DNA from 4 places in the Priestia sp. P1_B12_1 genome. Region 3 is predicted to be linked to each of the others. Evidence: predicted binding sites of a transcription regulator. Region 3 holds the regulator's gene; each other region holds the start of a gene.
The links. Region 3 encodes Rex, which represses fermentation and respiration genes when NADH is low (regulators of the CRP and FNR family bind a similar motif). Its sites were predicted from a motif close to TTGTGAAATATTTCACAA; they were not measured.

Region 1 (4,380 bases), on a different contig from region 3:
CAGCTTTTAGACGCTCAGACTCTTCGCGTGCTGCCGCAATGATTTCTTCTTTTTTATCTTCTGCAGACTTTCTAGCGTTTTCCATCATTACTTGCACTTCTTGACGAGATTGCTTTAAGATTTCACGCTGCTCTTCAACAAGCTTCTTCGCTTCCTCATTTTGCTTTTCTGCTTCATCAATCTCACCGGCAATATGCTCTTCACGTTTTTTCATGATTCCCATTACAGGACCAAACGCGAATTTTTGAAGTAACGCAAGTAGGATAAGGAACATCACTAATTGGAAAAGAATATCTCCACCATTAATGCCTGCTGCTCCTAACACAAACATGTTCGACACGGCCATGTTCACTCCCTTCAGAGACTCCACATATATAATTTACTTATTAAAGACATAAAGTAATGGCGAAGGTTCTTTTGAATGATCTTCGCCACATGTAACACATTATTATTTACCTTGTACCATGAATGCAATAACTACGGCGATAATTGGAAGCGCCTCAACTAAGGCAACCCCAACGAACATCATTGAAGTTAATGTACCACGTGCTTCTGGTTGGCGAGCTGTGCCTTCAATCGTCTTAGAAACGATAAGACCGTTACCAATACCAGCACCTAGTGCCGCTAAACCAATCGCAATTGCAGATGCTATTAAACCCATTTTATAAAGTCCTCCCTTAATATATATGATTTTGTTTAACAAAGTTTTGTTTTGTCCAAATTGGGTATTACTTGAACAAAGCTTTATAAATTAATGGTCGCTACTCACTTTGTGAGATAAATAAACCATCGTTAACATTGTGAAAATGAAGGCCTGAATTGCGCCTACAAAAATACTAAATCCTTGCCATAAAAGCATTGGAATAGCAGCTCCAATTGTACCTAAGAAGCCTGTTGTTGCTAAACCAGCTAGCAAGCTTAACAAAATTTCCCCAGCATAAATATTACCGTAAAGACGAAGGCCAAGCGTTAACGTATTGGCAAACTCCTCGATAATCTTAAGCGGGAATAAAAATGCCATTGGCTTGAAGTAATCTTTCGTGTATGCAGAGAAACCTCGCATTTTAATACCATAATAATGTGATAGTACAACTACCATAACGGCTAACGTCAGCGTAATTGCTGGATCAGCGGTTGGCGATTTCCACCATAAGTTATGGTCAATCACGATGGCAAATGGAAGACCCAACATATTTGACACAAAAATGTACATAAGTAAAGTTACACCTAGCGTCAAAAAGCGGCCACCTGTTTTCCAATCCATATTGCTATTAACGAGTCCTTTAACAAAATCTAAGACCCATTCAATAAAGTTTTGTGCACCGCTTGGCTTCATAGCAAGAGTACGAGTACATAAAACTGCAATTAAGAATACAATAACAGAAGCTACGGTAACCATAAGCAAGTTACTTTGACTAAAAGTAAGGCCTAGAAACTCTATAGTTGGTGATTCATGACCCAACTGTGTTCACCTCTCTTTCTATCTTCTACGCATATTTTGAACAACTAAATCTATGATAATGACAACATAATACGTCATTAATCCCACAACTACACTAATAATATGAAAGGTTTTTGGATAAGAGATGGTAATCACAACTGCGAGAGCAGCTGTTGCAAATCTTACAACAGTCCCAATTGAACGGGGCTTTTTCCCCTCATCCAACGCCTGTCCAAACTGCTCAAACTTTCTTACCAAGTTCCACAAATTATACAAACTCAGGGCGGTTCCTAAAATTAAACCTGCAAAAACAGCCTTATAACTTGTAAATCCCCAGCCGAGAACGTATAATGCTAACAAATACAATATGTATGAACGAAGTCTTGGAAAAACGTGCTGCAAATCCTGCATGAATTATTAATCTCCTGAAAAAAAATGGTGGACTGTCCGCAGCATCATAAAAACACCTGCTGCTAGCCCTGAAAGAAGGCCTAAAATCAAAAATAGTGGTTCGGTATCAAGCCATTGATCAGCCCATCTCCCAGAGAATAAGCCAATTAAGACTGAACCTGCTAACTGTGATAGAATGATTGACACTAATGCCATCGCTTGCAAAGGATGACGGTTGCGATCTTTCATAAGCTCATACCCCTTTTGCAAAATTTTCTTTTTTCCGAATTCTCTATCGTTTTTATAGCTCAATATATGATAGAAGGGCAAAAAAAATTGCTAAAAAAGGTAAAAACAGCTAATAAAATACGCAGAAATATCAACGGTTTTCACAGGTTGAAAACCTTATCATTTATATTCCCTGTAAGCATACAATAGCGTATATTTAATGTCAATGTGTTTAAGCTAAAAACTTCACAATCTCTTCTTATTGTTCACATTTCTGCCACACATAAAACCTCTTCAAATGAAAACATTTAAAGAGGTTCATTCAATCGTTATTGTACTGTGTACAACCTGCTCTTGTCTATGCTTTTTCACAAATGCAAATATTTGGTACGACCCCGGTACAAGCGATTCATCGATCGTTATTTTTCGTTTTCTCATGCCTCTTTCTACATCAACGTCAACATCTAAATACGATATAAACTGTAAAGACTGCTTATCAAAAAGAGCAACGCCTAACTCATCTGCTCCTTCAGGCAAAAACAGTTCATAACTATACGTATTTTTCTCTTTTTCCGCTGCTACTTGCAATCCCATGACACGAGGATAATCTGGAATGCTAACCATGTACATATAAGGAAGCGAAAATGTTTCACGTGAATCATTTATTTCCAAATATCCGTCATATATACCTTTATTTTTAAAACGGGGCTGCACCGATAAAGTGACAGCTATTTCTTTTGTCTGATGTGGCTGCACCGTGACGGGTAATGGAACATCCCAGTTCACTCCTTCATCCCTTTTCGGAACGTTTAAGCGATACGTTTTTGCTTTATCAGACTGGTTATCAATTTTAAATGATAAGACTTTCTTTGATGGGCGCGTAAAAATACCGAAAGATAAAGAAGATGGATAAAATAAAGAGTCTGCTGTGACAGCTTTTGCTATTTGAATTCTCCCGGCTCCTTGTTCATATACGCGATACGTTTGACCGTTTAGCTGCTGCATTACTTTACTTGTGTTCATCAATGAAGCTTTGACTTGTTCAGGAGACCAGTTCGGGTGAGCTTGTAAAATAAGAGCACACGCTCCAGCTACATGGGGCGCAGCCATACTTGTGCCATGCATGCGTTCATATCCCCCGGGAACTGTACTATTAATGAAGTAACCAGGTGCGACGACGTCCGGCTTGATTCCCCAAGTAGTCGTTACAGGCCCTCTTGAACTGAAAGATGTAAGCAAGTCTTGAACCACTTGCTTGCCAGTGCGTAAGTATGGCTGTTGAGACTGAATGTGTTGATTAATGATATCACCGCTTTTTTTACTTACCCATATCACTGGAATATTTACTGACTCTTTTAGTTTACCGATTATGCTTTTTTCAGTCGGACTATATAAAATAACGGCTTTTGCTCCTGCCTGTTCAGCTTGTTTAATCTTTTTTTCAACCGCATTTCCTTCTGCTTTTAGCAAAATGACGTTGCCCAACGCATGCTTTTGCTCTTTGGAGTATTGTTCATTTATTACACGCAGCGTTTGATTAAACGTCCATGGACGAGACCCTTCTACTGGCGCCATCATAATTTTTTCTTTGTTAAATCCAATTGTTAGAAATTGAACTGTCGTCGGGGAAACAGAAGCGCCAACGGAAATAGCTTTTCCCGCTGTACCCGGAGAGCCCACCGTCCATAAACCTGGACCTGAATTGCCGCTGGATGTAACCGTTACAATTCCTTTTTCAACAGCTCGATCTAACGCTAAGCTTGTTGGTAAATCCGGACCATTCACATCATTTCCTAATGATAAATTAATAATATCTACATCATCTTGAATTGCTTTTTCGATAGCTAGAATAACACTTTCAGACGTTCCAGCTCCTCCTGGTCCAAGAGCTCGGTATGCGTAGATCTCCGATTGAGGTGCTACACCTTTAATATTTCCATTTGCTGCAATAATACCGGCTACATGAGTGCCATGCAGAGTAGGCTCTCCTTGCTCCCGAGTGGTTTCCATCGGCTCATAATCTTTATCTATTACATCATACCCTCCCCTGTAGGTTTGTTTTAAATCGGGATGAGAATAATCAACACCCGTATCGATGACGCCTACTTTGATCCCTTTTCCTGTTAAGCGCTGATTATGAGTATCAAATAAGCCTCTTACCTGTTCTGAGCCAATGAAGGTTACACTATTTTCTTCTGCAACCTGGTAGTTTTTAATAGAATGTGAACCAATAATAGAAGGATTATGAGATAGTTTTTCCAAATCCGAGATGGAGCCATTTAATGAAAGTCCTGTAAATACCGTTTGAAATTCGCTCTTAA
Region 2 (4,380 bases), on a different contig from region 3:
TTTGTTATTAGTGCTATTTTATCGTTGATTACGCTGCCGCTTCTTATTTCTTGGCTTATGTAAATAAAAAAACGAAAGAGGAGAATTCCTCTTTCGTTTTAAGACGGATTAATAAGCTAATGCAAATAATCCTTTGATATGAGATAAGTAACGAACGTTACTTGCTTCTTTCATAAGTGATGCTGGTAAACCTTTTAATTGCGTTTTGTTTCCGCCGATTGTACCAATTGCATCTTTGCGTCCAAGACTTCCTAGTGTACCAGAGAAGACAGGAACGAATGATTCCATTGCTCCGCCGCGAATAGCTACTGCTAAGTTCACGCCTACAACTTCACCCATTTGCCAAGCTAATTGAGCAGTAGGTGGGTAAGGGCGACCTTCTGGACCCATTACAACCGCTGAGTCACCAGCAAGGAATACATCTTTATGAGATGTAGATTGTAAGAATTCATTTACAAGTGCACGACCGCGGTTTACTTCGATACCTGAGTTAGCAACTACAGAGTTACCTTGAACTCCGCCAGTCCATACCATTGTTTTTGTTTCAATTTTGCTGCCGTCTTTAAGTTCAACAGTTGTAGCATCCATTTTTGTTACAGGTGTACCAGTAACAAATGTAACGCCACGTTTTGTTAAGCTTGATTGAGCGCGCTCTACTAATTCAGCAGGGAAGCCTGGAAGAACTGTAGGAGCTGCTTCTACACAGTATAGAGAAATTTCTTTTGGATCAACACCGTGTTTTAGACATAGGCTTGGCATTAAGTCAGCGTATTCACCAACAAGTTCGATACCTGTTAATCCGCCGCCGCCAACTACGATTGTACCGTCAGCTTTATTTTTTGTTTTGCTGTATTCAGCGATACAAGCTTCTACGTGTGCACGTAAACGGTTTGCATCATTTACTGATTTAAGAACGAAGCTGTGCTCTTCTAAACCAGGGATACCGAAGTAAGCAGTTTCACTACCTAAAGCTGTAACAAGGTAGTCGTAGCTTAATTTTGTACCATCTTCAAGAGATACTTCACGTTGATCTGGTGAGATTTCTTTTACCGTTGCAATTTTTAAATCAACGTTGTAGTTTTTAAGTAATTTATCAAGTGGTAAAGCTACCGCTTGTTCAGAAACGCCGCCTACAGCTAGACGGTGTAATTCTGTAATGATTTGGTGAGTAGCAAAACGGTTCACTACTGTAATTTTTGCTTCATCCGCACTTAGGTGTTGGCGAGCTGTCATTGCAGTTAATAAACCACCGTAACCGCCGCCTAAAATTAAAATATGTTTTGACATAGTCGATCCTCCGTCCACACTTTTTAATGAAAATTATTTTTGTTTTTCGTTTGTAATGTCTAAATACGCTTGTGCAAAGCGGAATAGTTTTTGAGCTTGTGGATCTTTAAGCATGCGTAATAAACCGAATAAACCGATTGAATTAGAAGCATTTGCTTCTGCACGATCGTTTGCTTCGATTGCAGTAGCTGCAAGACCTTTTACTGTTCCTTCTACCGGCTCGATAAATTCTTTTACTCCACCAAGTAGATCTTCTTTTAATACGTCGTCAGTTAATAATGATTGCGCAACGTCGTAAGTTTTTGTAAGCACCGTTACCATTTCAGATAATTTTGGTAAATTATCTACAAGAACAGTAAGAGCTTCTTGTACTTCAGGCTTTAACAATTGATCTAACACATCCGCTTGACCTTTGTTAACTGCCGCTTCTGTTTGTACAGCAGCATTTTCCTCTGCAGCTGATTTTTGAATAGTTGATTGAGACATGAAAAGTCCTCCTTTGCTGGATACTGTTGCATATGTAGTTCCTAGTTATCTGCTAGACTTTCAAACTACATTGTGAAGTTGTGAAATCTTGCACATAATTCTATTTTAATTTTAATACGAGATAAAATCAACTCATTTCGTTGAAAAAATAAGTGAAGAACCTCGTAACCCTTTGTTTAATAAAAGTTTATAAAAAATAAAACGAATAATTGCCTAGGTAAATAAAATTAAAATAGGGAACTAACATGATTCCTCTTCCTACGATAAAACAAATAACGTCATATTTCAACACATACGAACTTAATATTCTATAAGTATTAAAAAGATAGGGCGCATTTACTATTTAAAGAGTTTTCAAAAAATTACATTGACTTACTATAGTGTTCTACATATAATCAAAATATAACATCTTATGTAAGGAGATATAACATGGTTATAGTGGATGAACTTTATCATAATGTGGTCATTACGTTGCCTCAATTAAAATTAATTGAATTTATAATGAAGTTAAAAGAAGCTAAAGCACAAGAAATAGAAGATATAAAAACGAAAATTAGTAAATACGAAGAGAAGAAACGTGCTGAAGAAGCTTGGTATCAATCACTATCACCGTTTCGTAAATTTTTTACCGGGCGTCCTTTAAGTCAGCATCAAGCGGTCGAGTATATGGTATACGTAAAGGAGCGCTTTAAAAAAATTGATCACCTTAAAGCACAAATGCGAGAACTTCATGAAGTTCTTGAATTAATAAAAGCGGAAAATGAAGAAACAAGTGAAATTACGCTTTCGCCTGCTATTGTACAAGAAATAAAACGATTAAAAAGCAGTGGAGGCGTTGGGATATGAGTGTTAATGAACTAAGTTTAGGTATAAATACAACGTGGGTTGTATTAACAGCCGCGATGATTTTGTTAATGGAAGGCGGCTTTGCCTTGCTAGAGGCAGGTTTTGTCCGCTATAAAAATAGCGTGAATATTATTATGAAAGTATTCGCTGATATTACAATAGGAACGCTTTGTTTCTATTTAATTGGTTTTGGATTAATGTACGGCGATGATTTAGGTGGAGTTGTCGGTAAAAGCGGTTTTGCGCTCTCGGGTAATTTATCGCACCTTGACATTCCAATTGGGCTTGAAACGTTTTGGCTGTTTCAATGTGCGTTTGTTATTGCGGTCATTTCTATCGTTTCTGGAGCGGTGGCAGAACGAATTAATTTCCGCGCATATCTTTTATATGCGATTTTGATGACTACATTTATTTATCCTATAGCCGGCCACTGGATTTGGGGAGGCGGATGGATTAGTAAGTTAGGGATGCTTGATTTTGCCGGTTCGGCAGTTATTCATGCTCTTGGCGGTTTTTCAGCTTTAGCAGCTGCAATAATGATTGGACCGAGAAAAGGGAAGTTCGCGAAAAATGGAATCAGTTCTGTTTCTCTTCCAAGCAATTTGCCGCTTGCATCAGTGGGTGCTTTTTTATTATGGTTTGGATGGTTCGGGTTTAATGCAGGAAGTACGCTAAGTGCTACTGACGTTAGAATTGGTCACATTGCTATTGTCACAATGTTATCAGCAGCAGCAGGCGGAGCAGCTACTTTATTTTATACTTTATTTCGCTACAACCGTTCAGATGCACCTTCTGTGATAAATGGATCGCTTGCCGGACTGGTTGGCATTACGGCCGGGTGCGCTTTTGTTAACACACCATCTGCTATTTTTATTGGAGCTGTATCTGGTTTATTAATGATGGCAGCTACAAACTGGCTCGAAGCACGTCAAATCGACGATCCTGTAGGAGCTTTTCCTGTACACGCTGCTTCGGGAATATGGGGCACGTTGGCTGTAGGCTTGTTTTCTACAGACGGCGGTGTGTTTACAGGAGGGAGCTGGACATTATTTGGCGTTCAACTTCTTGGGTTAATCGCTCTATGCGCTTGGGGATTTGTTACGACGTGGATAGGGTTAAAGGTTATTTCCTTGGTGGTTCCGCTTCGATCTACGGAAGAAGAAGAAGAAGTGGGCTTAGATATTAGCTACCACGGTATCATGGCAGCTCATCAGGCTCCTGAATTTATTGAATATGAAAACTACTATGCGGAAGTAAAAGAAAAAGCCGCAGATTCGTAATAAAAGGCCGCGCTTTATAACAAAAGGGCGGCCTTTTTATGTGAAAAAAAATAGATTAAAATACTTGGTTTAAATGATTGAAAAGTCAGAATATTTGTGTTATATTATAAAAAAGCCAAGGAGTTGATTTCTTATGAAAAAGAATTTACTTAATTCACCGCAAAAATCCAACGGAAAGGTGCTTGATGCATTATTCGCTGAGATGATTCTAGACAAGGCGATTGCAGAATTTCGTAAAGCACAGCTAAAAGAAGAAATCGACCGCACGCTATTGATGAAAAATAAAGAAGAGTTTTTAAAACTCTCATCAGAACTTAAACAAATTTCTTAATTACTTACTATACTTCACACACCATCTATTTTAGATGGTGTGTTTTATTTTTGATACCTACTAAAAGGGATTAATTAGTAATAATTATGAATATATTCCTATTTAAAACTTTATTTACATTAATTGTATTGACTTCTTTTATGGATTTTT
Region 3 (4,380 bases):
CCTGTACCAACAGCAACAATTTTACCCTCTTGTGGCTTTTCTTTTGCACTGTCCGGTAACACGATACCGCTTGCTGTTTTTTCCTCAGATTTTACAAGTTCAATCACTACGCGATCACCTAATGGCTTTAACAAGTGAAACAACCTCCTCAAATAATATGTTTGCATTTTTATTAGCACTCAACCTCAACGAGTGCTAACACAATTATTATATTAAAACAAAGTGGGTTTTTTTTGCAAGTATTAAACAAAAAAAATTTAAAATTTACGAAAACTACATATAATAGTCTTAGATTTCGACGATTTTGAGAAATAAAGCATTCTTTTCTCTGTTCAATAATATGTATGTTACAATACGAGCAAGAAGAAATTACTAACTTTACAGTACTTCTTCGACATATATACATAAAAACCTTTTAAAGGAGTATAGAAGATTGGAAAAACGTTATTGGTATGTTATCCTCACCTACATCCTTATGCAGTTTTCAGGAGTTGTTGGTATACCGCTGTTAAAATTAACAGGAGTGTTTGATCAATATCCAGTTCGAACAGCGAATGTCATGCTTTTGACTTATTGGACCATCATTAGCTTTATCCTTGGTTTACTTATTGTCTTACTGCTGCTGCGCCGTGACATGTCCATGCGTATAGAACATGCCGGATCAACGGTAACTGTGGTCTGGTCAGTCCTTGGGGTGTTTCTGGCTATGGCTGGTCAAGCTGTAGCAGGTATGATTGAGCACGCTCTTGGCATTACCCAAGTATCTGAAAACACACAAAATATTGTTAATCTTGTTAAAGCAACGCCGTTCCTCATTGTCGTTACGTCTGTTATTGGACCAATTCTAGAAGAGATTATTTTTCGAAAGATTATTTTCGGTTCTCTTCACAAACGATATAATTTCTTTATCTCTGCATTTATTAGTTCCCTTATTTTCGCTGCCGTACACTGGGATTTTAAACATTTGCTCGTGTATACAGCCATGGGATTTGTATTTGCATTCCTTTATGCAAGAACAAGACTAATTATTGTACCCATTATTGCTCACGTGTTGATGAATACAATCGTTATTTTATCTCAAACTATTTTTGCAGATAAAATTATAGAAATGCAAAAGCAAGCAGAACAAATGCAGTTTATTTTTGGAGGCATGTTTTTATGAAGAATATCCCTTTAACACGAGGGTTTATTTATATTATTATGGGGATTTTATTCACCTACCTGGCTATTCAAAATGCTCAGGAAACCGTGTGGAACTTCCCTACGATCTTATTTGCACTCGTAGCCGCATTCGATTTCAGATTTGCGGTTCGCATTTTTATCTTGCACTATAAAATTAAAAAGTTGCAGCAGCACTATAAAAATCAAGATGATTCATCTAAATAAAAAAACCACTGTTCCAGTGGTTTTTTTACATACTAACATCTTCTCTTTCTTGCTCTGCCCTTGCCTTTAACACTTTGCGATACGAAATGCGGGAAATAATGATGCTGATTTCATACAAAATTAAGAGCGGCACTGTCACCATCATGTGCGAGAGCAATTCTGGTGGTGTAATAAGTGCGGCAATAACTAGCAGTACGAAATAGGCATACTTTCGAATTTGAGATAAAAACATAGGCGTGATAATTCCTAATCGCGTCAAAAACATGACGACAACAGGAAGCTGAAACAACAGCCCAAAAGGCAGTGTGAGCTGCATTAAAAAAGAAAAGTATTCATTAATGCCAATCACTTGGTTTACATTCAGCTCATCAGAAACGCGCGTCATAAAATCGACGACAAATGGAAACAACACAAAATAAGAAAAAGAGACACCGCCGATAAAGAGAAAAATGGAAACAGGAATATATCCAAGCGTTACCTTACGCTCTTTTTCATATAAACCAGGACTAATAAATGCCCAAAGTTGATACAGTGCAACAGGAGCTGCAAGTACACAGCCGATAATAACAGCAAACTGCATATAAATCTTAACTGGATCTGTTAGCCTAAATGCATTCATCGTTAAATTTTTTGCCTCATCAGCATGCTGTAAATAGACAATAACCTTATCCGCTATAAAAAAGCCGCCAATTGTGGCAATCACAAAGAAAAATAAAACAATTAAAATGCGCTTTCGCAGCTCTCCTATATGATCATATATTGACATTTCTTGTTCGGTCATACTATGATCACCCTTTTACTCTTTGTCATCTACTTGACGCTGTTTATCTTTTTCACGATCTTCTGAGGCACCGCTAGCGGCATGCTTAAACTCTCTAAGCGTTTGCCCGACTGATCTTCCTAGCTCCGGTAACCGTTTCGGTCCAAAAATAAGCAGTGCTACAATCGCAATAATAATCCAACTGCCTGCTCCAATCCCCATATTCCCACTCTCCTTATTAATTTAGACTTAAGGAAATCGTAACATAGTCCGCCTTATTCAACAGGATAATTTTTCAAAAAGTAGACGAGCGACTGTAATTCTACAGCCAGATCAATATGATGCAGTCGAATCTCATCCGGTACGTTTAAGCGTGCAGGAGTAAAGTTTAAAATTCCTTTAATTCCGCAACTCACTAAACGATCGGTAATTTGCTGAGCAACAGTGGCTGGAACGGTTAAAATCGCTACTGAGATGTCATCACTCATATAATCTTCCAATTGGTCAAGATGATAGACGGGCACGTCGCCTACTTTTGTACCGACTTTATCTTCTATCACATCAAAAGCGCACTCAATTTTGGTGTTATTATTTTTAATAAAATTATAATTTAAAAAGGCCGTTCCTAGATTCCCTACGCCAATCAGTGCTACTTTCGTTACTTCATCTTGGTCTAACGTTTTACGGAAAAATGTAAGTAAATAATTCACATTGTAGCCGTATCCCTTTTTCCCTAATGCTCCAAAGTAAGAAAAATCCCGGCGAATAGTAGCAGAATCAACTTTCACTGCCTCACTTAACTCCGCTGACGAAACACGCTGTTTACCAGAAGCATGCAAGTTTTTTAAAAAACGATAATAAAGCGGCAATCGTTTAGCCGTTGCTTGTGGTATTTTTAATTGTTCAGTGTTCACGTTGTACCCCCTCAGTTCATGTATGTCATTACTAACATTTTCAAGTCATATTGCATTACCTTTCACAAAGCCTCAACCGCCTTGAGGTAGCGCTTCCAATTCTCTCTCTTTTCTCTTGTTTTATATATACTCCGCTTCACACCCCGACGCCTTTTGTCTATCCAGCACTACTTAAAGTCGGTAGCTAGAACGAAGTAATTAGCTCTTCAAAGGATCCGTTTGTTAGTCATGACGGGTTTTCTACATCCATCATATATAAGTTCAGAGATGCACTTATCTCTTATTTTAACATAGTATCCTGTATAAAATGTGCAGGTAAAATCATTTTATTTCATGAATCAAAACATTCGCTTCATCATTTGTCCTTGTCTCTCTACAAATTACAAACGCTTGTAGGAAGAACTTGTAGTTGAAAATATGTTAAAATACACTATGGATATACTACTAGAGGTGAAAAAATGATTATTCTACAATTGAACGGTATTACAAAATACTATGGGGCAGAACCCATTTTATCGAATATAAAGTTAGAAGTACAATCAAAAGACCGCATTGCCCTAGTGGGACGAAACGGTGCTGGTAAATCAACTTTATTAAAAATTATTGCTGAGCAGCTTTCTTATGACAGCGGAGAAATTATTAAACCTAAAGGTGTTTCCATTGATTATATGGGACAAGATACAGTTCTTGAGTCAACACTCTCCATATGGGAAGAAATGATGACGGTCTTTGCTCCGTTAAAGAAGATGGAAAAAGAATTACGTACGCTTGAAACGAAGATGGGCGATCCAGACATTTTTAATGATTCAGTTCAATACGAAAAACTAACCAAAGAGTACGATCAGCTTCAAGTAACGTTCAAAGATTTAGGCGGCTATCAATATGAAGCGGATACACGATCTATTCTTCATGGTTTCCGTTTCTCAAACTTTGACTATAGCACCCCTATTTCCTCCTTGAGCGGTGGACAAAAAACGCGCTTGGCTCTTGCAAAACTGCTTTTAACAAAGCCAGACTTGCTTATTCTGGATGAGCCTACCAACCACTTAGATATTGAAACTTTAGCATGGCTGGAACAGTTTCTGCAAGGGTATGAAGGAGCTATTTTAATTGTTTCACACGATCGTTACTTCCTTGATAAGGTCGTAAATCAAGTGTATGAAGTCACACAAAAAACAACGGTCAAGTACACGGGCAACTACTCTAAATACCTTGTACAAAAAGCAGAGCGATATGAAAAAGAGTTGCGTCAGTACGAAAAACAGCAAGATGAAGTCGCAAAACTGAATGATTTTATTCAGCGAAACATCGCCCGCGCAT
Region 4 (4,380 bases), on a different contig from region 3:
AAGATTTGATTCACTAGAAAAATACGTACATTGGAGGGGAGGATAAGAGCAGTTAGTCGAATAGACGACGAAAATTTCTTTTGTGTTCCAAGAATTTGAAAACGCATTCAAATAAGTGCGAACTCAGTTAGAAATAGAACTTCTACTGTTACTGTTACTTTTAACTAACTGCTTTTAACAACGCATGAAACAAAATCGAAACTCATTATATATTTTTTCTATTACCTTAGTTGCCGCTATCGGAGGGTTACTGTTTGGATATGATACAGCTGTAATATCTGGAGCTGAAGAATCATTAAAGGTGTATCTTATTGACAGCTTAGGGTTAGGATCTTTAGCACATGGTGTTACTGTATCAAGTGCTTTAATAGGATGTATTATTGGAGGATTGGTATCTGGTTATTTTGCGACGAAACTAGGACGCAAACAATCACTTATACTAGCAGCTATTCTTTTTATAGTCTCAGCGTTAGGCGCTTCTTATCCTGAGTTTTTATTTTTCACAAAAGGGGAACCGACACTCTCTTTGTTACTTGCTTTTAACTTCTACCGTATTATAGGTGGGATTGGTGTTGGCTTAGCATCAGCCATTTGTCCCATCTATATAGGAGAAATTGCACCGGCAGATATTCGCGGCAGATTGGTATCGTTCAATCAATTTATGATTATTTTTGGAATGTTAGTCGTTTACTTCGTGAATTGGGGTATTGCAAATGGGGAAACCTTAGAATGGATTAATGATGTAGGTTGGAGATACATGTTTGCTTCAGGAGCCATTCCAGCTTTACTCTTTGCAGCACTCTTGTTTTTAGTTCCTGAAACGCCTCGCTACTTAGCTATACAGAATCAAGATCAAAAAGCTTTAGCCATACTAACTAAAATTAATGGATCTTCAGAAGCGAAATCAATTTTAGAAGATATTAAACAAACAATTTCTACCAATGTTTCGTCTGAAAAATTATTGGCATATGGAAAATTAGTTATCGTTGTCGGTATACTGCTTTCTGTATTTCAACAGTTTGTAGGAATCAATGTAGCTCTATATTATGCTCCGCGTATTTTTGAAAGCATGGGAGCAGCTAAAGGGTCTTCTATGCTGCAAACCATTATTATGGGATTAGTAAACGTTATTTTTACAGTAATTGCAATTTTGACGGTTGATCGTTTGGGAAGAAAACCTTTATTAATAACAGGGTCTATCGGAATGGCCATTGGAATGTTCGGTGTAGCAAGCATGGCTTTTTCAAACATCATTGGTATAGGGACGCTTGTATTTATCATTATTTATACAGCTTCCTTTATGATGTCATGGGGACCAATTTGTTGGGTGCTCATTTCAGAGATTTTTCCTAATAAAATTAGAGGTCGTGCTGTAGCTATTGCCGTAGCTGCTCAGTGGGCGGCTAACTATTTTATTTCCTCTACATATCCCGTGATGATGGAATATAGCGGAGGATTAACATATGGTTTTTACGGTTTAATGAGTATACTTTCTGCTTTGTTTGTCTGGAAATTTGTTCCTGAAACAAAAGGTAAAACTCTCGAACAAATGGAAAATATGTGGAGAAAAAAACTAGGGGCTTCAAAGAGTAAGAAGGCCATATAACCATTGAGCTTTTACTTAGAGAATAGATGAATATAAAAATTTCAAAAACACCTAAACTATCTTTAGGTGTTTTTAATATGTAATCTTTATGAAGAAAGTGAATAGCTTTTTTAAAAAATATTGCTATAGTGATAAGTCTCTTTGAAAATAGAAATATAGTTTTCTTTATGAGGAGTGTTTCATCGTAAATATAAATAACGGTGCAATGAATTTACAAAAAATCTGGGGGCATCCACTATATACGGAATATCCTAAAGAATTAAAGTAGATCATGCTTCATGGGTTCCCACTTATCAAAATCAGAAAATGATTGATTGGACGTTTCAGCAGGTCAAACAAGCAAATCAGTAAGTGTTAAAGCTCAATACTTCATCTAATACTTATGAAAAAACTCTTCCAGTTAATAAAAACTGGAAGAGTTTTTTACTTTTATTAGGCTAGTCACAAGGCAATGCTGACCCTCCTATTACACACCACATTTAACCAAATATGTGACAAAATTATGGTAAAGCCATTTAAACTAGATAAAAATCGCTTCAAGTGTGATAAATATCACACCCTTTAACAACGCAACATGATAATTTTTTAGGAGTAAGCAATATGTCATGACAAACTTCAATATGTTAGGAGGTTTTTAGCCTTTTGATCTGTTGAGATGCTTCTCTAATATGAACGTTTATATACCATTATTATGTACAGAGATTTAGAGGAAGGGAGCCTGAACTTAGGTGAGAAAGCAAAAATCAATGCATATTAGCAAGTTAATCATTCTCTCCGTATTCATCACAATTTTTTTAGCAGGCTGTGATAGTCGTTATTTGATTTTAAACCCGCAGGGGGCGGTGGCTCAAAAAGAATACCAGTTAATTATTTTTTCAATAATTTTATGCACAATTGTTGTTATTCCTGTTTTAGGTCTGCTTGTGTATATCGTTTTACGCTACCGTGATAAGCCTGGAAACAAGGCTCCGTATCGGCCAGACTGGGACGATAGCAAGCGTCTTGAATTTATTTGGTGGGGCGTCCCCATTATTATTATTGGTATTTTAGGTTTCGCTACGGCCAGAACAACGTATGACTTAGTAGATCCGCCGCAAAAAGATGTAAAGCCGCTAACGATTGAAGTAACGTCTCTTGACTGGAAATGGTTATTTCAATATCCGGATCAAGATATTGCGACAGTGAACTATGTCAACATTCCAAAAGATGTGCCCGTTCAATTCGTGCTAACGTCAGATGCACCTATGAATTCTTTTTGGGTACCGGAGTTGGGAGGACAATTATATACCATGCCGGGAATGGCAATGGGGCTTTGGCTGCAAGCTGATCACAAGGGAGAATATTTTGGTTCGGGTGCGAATTTTACGGGTGAAGGATTCGCTCATATGAATTTTAAAGTTAAATCTACATCGACAAAAGAATTTAATCAGTGGGTAAAGCAAGTGAAAGAAACATCACCAGCTTTAACAAAAGCTGATTATAACAGTCTTGCCAAACAAGGTCTTTCTCTAGAAAAATCGTATTCTACCATTCCTAAAGGCTTATTTCAAGAAATTGTCATTAAAAACGGTGGTCAATATTATAGTCAGCATCACCATATGAAAAATGAAGACATGAAGACTATGAATGTGGCTTCTGAAGAACAAGTACATGCACAGCACGAGCACCAGGAAGGAGGAAAATAAGTTGTTAGACAAATTAAAAGATTTTTCATCTCATTTTTTTGTGACAGGAGAACCGATGATTTATGGAGCAGATGTTGCCATTTTGTTAACACTAGCCGGTATTATTTTTGTTCTTACGTATCTTAAAAAGTGGAAGTGGCTATGGCGTGAGTGGCTTACAACGGTCGATCATAAAAAAATTGGAATTATGTATATGCTTTCTTCATTATTAATGCTGTTTCGAGGCGGAGTAGATGCACTATTAATGCGTATTCAACTAGCATTCCCTCAGTGGCATTTTCTAGATTCTAATCATTACAACGAAATTTTTACTACGCACGGAACTATTATGATTCTATTTATGGCAATGCCGCTTATGTTTGCGTTCTTTAACATTGTTGTGCCGCTTCAAATTGGAGCAAGAGATGTCGCCTATCCTTTTTTAAACGCGGTAAGCTTTTGGCTATTTTTCTTTGGCGCCATGCTTTTTAATTTGTCGTTTGTAATCGGCGGCTCGCCAGATGCAGGATGGTTGAGTTATCCGCCGCTTTCTGGCATGCAGTTCAGTCCTGGACCAGGTCAAGATTTTTATATTTGGGGTATTCAAATATCAGGTATTGGCAGCTTGGCTTCTGGAATTAATTTTATTATGACTATTTTAAAAATGCGTGCACCGGGCATGAAACTTATGCATATGCCCCTATTCACGTGGTCCGTTCTAGCAAGCTGTATTATTATCATTTTCGCGTTTCCTGTATTAACCGTAACGCTTGCTTTATTGTTTATTGACCGCTTCTTTGACGGACACTTATTTACTATGACCGGCGGAGGAAATCCGATGATGTACATTAACTTAATTTGGATGTGGGGACATCCTGAAGTGTATATCGTTGTACTTCCTGCATTCGGCATTTTTTCTGAAATCGTTGCAACGTTTTCTCAAAAGAAGATATTTGGCTATAAGTCTATGGTTTTTTCAATGATGATTATTAGCGTTCTATCGTATTTCACATGGGTACATCATTTCTTTACGATGGGTGCAGGTGCTAATGTGAATGTGTTTTTTGCTATTACGACGATGGCTATCGGAATTCCAACGGGTGTTAAAGT

Region 1: AC1D0Y_RS17850 (AtpZ/AtpI family protein) is a predicted target of Rex. The motif match lies at 2,294-2,311, and genes of this name have one in related genera.
Region 2: AC1D0Y_RS21840 (DUF1641 domain-containing protein) is a predicted target of Rex. The motif match lies at 1,852-1,869, and genes of this name have one in related genera.
Region 4: AC1D0Y_RS14360 (ubiquinol oxidase subunit II) is a predicted target of Rex. The motif match lies at 2,147-2,164, and genes of this name have one in related genera.

What each region holds. Positions count from the first base shown of each region.
Region 1 is NZ_JBFTZR010000005.1:145,584-149,963, reverse strand. It holds gene AC1D0Y_RS17870 (F0F1 ATP synthase subunit B) at 1-346, opposite strand, end outside; gene atpE (F0F1 ATP synthase subunit C) at 449-661, opposite strand; gene atpB (F0F1 ATP synthase subunit A) at 752-1,462, opposite strand; gene AC1D0Y_RS17855 (ATP synthase subunit I) at 1,481-1,852, opposite strand; gene AC1D0Y_RS17850 (AtpZ/AtpI family protein) at 1,859-2,080, opposite strand; gene AC1D0Y_RS17845 (S8 family serine peptidase) at 2,378-4,380, opposite strand, start outside.
Region 2 is NZ_JBFTZR010000007.1:160,677-165,056, reverse strand. It holds gene AC1D0Y_RS21850 (AEC family transporter) at 1-63, shown strand, start outside; gene AC1D0Y_RS21845 (NAD(P)/FAD-dependent oxidoreductase) at 109-1,287, opposite strand; gene AC1D0Y_RS21840 (DUF1641 domain-containing protein) at 1,321-1,773, opposite strand; gene AC1D0Y_RS21835 (hypothetical protein) at 2,203-2,619, shown strand; gene AC1D0Y_RS21830 (ammonium transporter) at 2,616-3,899, shown strand; gene AC1D0Y_RS21825 (IDEAL domain-containing protein) at 4,033-4,230, shown strand.
Region 3 is NZ_JBFTZR010000032.1:7,459-11,838, reverse strand. It holds gene groES (co-chaperone GroES) at 1-134, opposite strand, end outside; gene AC1D0Y_RS28600 (CPBP family intramembrane glutamic endopeptidase) at 434-1,162, shown strand; gene AC1D0Y_RS28595 (YdiK family protein) at 1,159-1,386, shown strand; gene tatC (twin-arginine translocase subunit TatC) at 1,412-2,167, opposite strand; gene tatA (twin-arginine translocase TatA/TatE family subunit) at 2,183-2,368, opposite strand; gene AC1D0Y_RS28580 (redox-sensing transcriptional repressor Rex) at 2,422-3,060, opposite strand; gene abc-f (ribosomal protection-like ABC-F family protein) at 3,519-4,380, shown strand, end outside.
Region 4 is NZ_JBFTZR010000003.1:660,488-664,867, reverse strand. It holds gene xylE (D-xylose transporter XylE) at 185-1,606, shown strand; gene AC1D0Y_RS14360 (ubiquinol oxidase subunit II) at 2,353-3,291, shown strand; gene qoxB (cytochrome aa3 quinol oxidase subunit I) at 3,293-4,380, shown strand, end outside.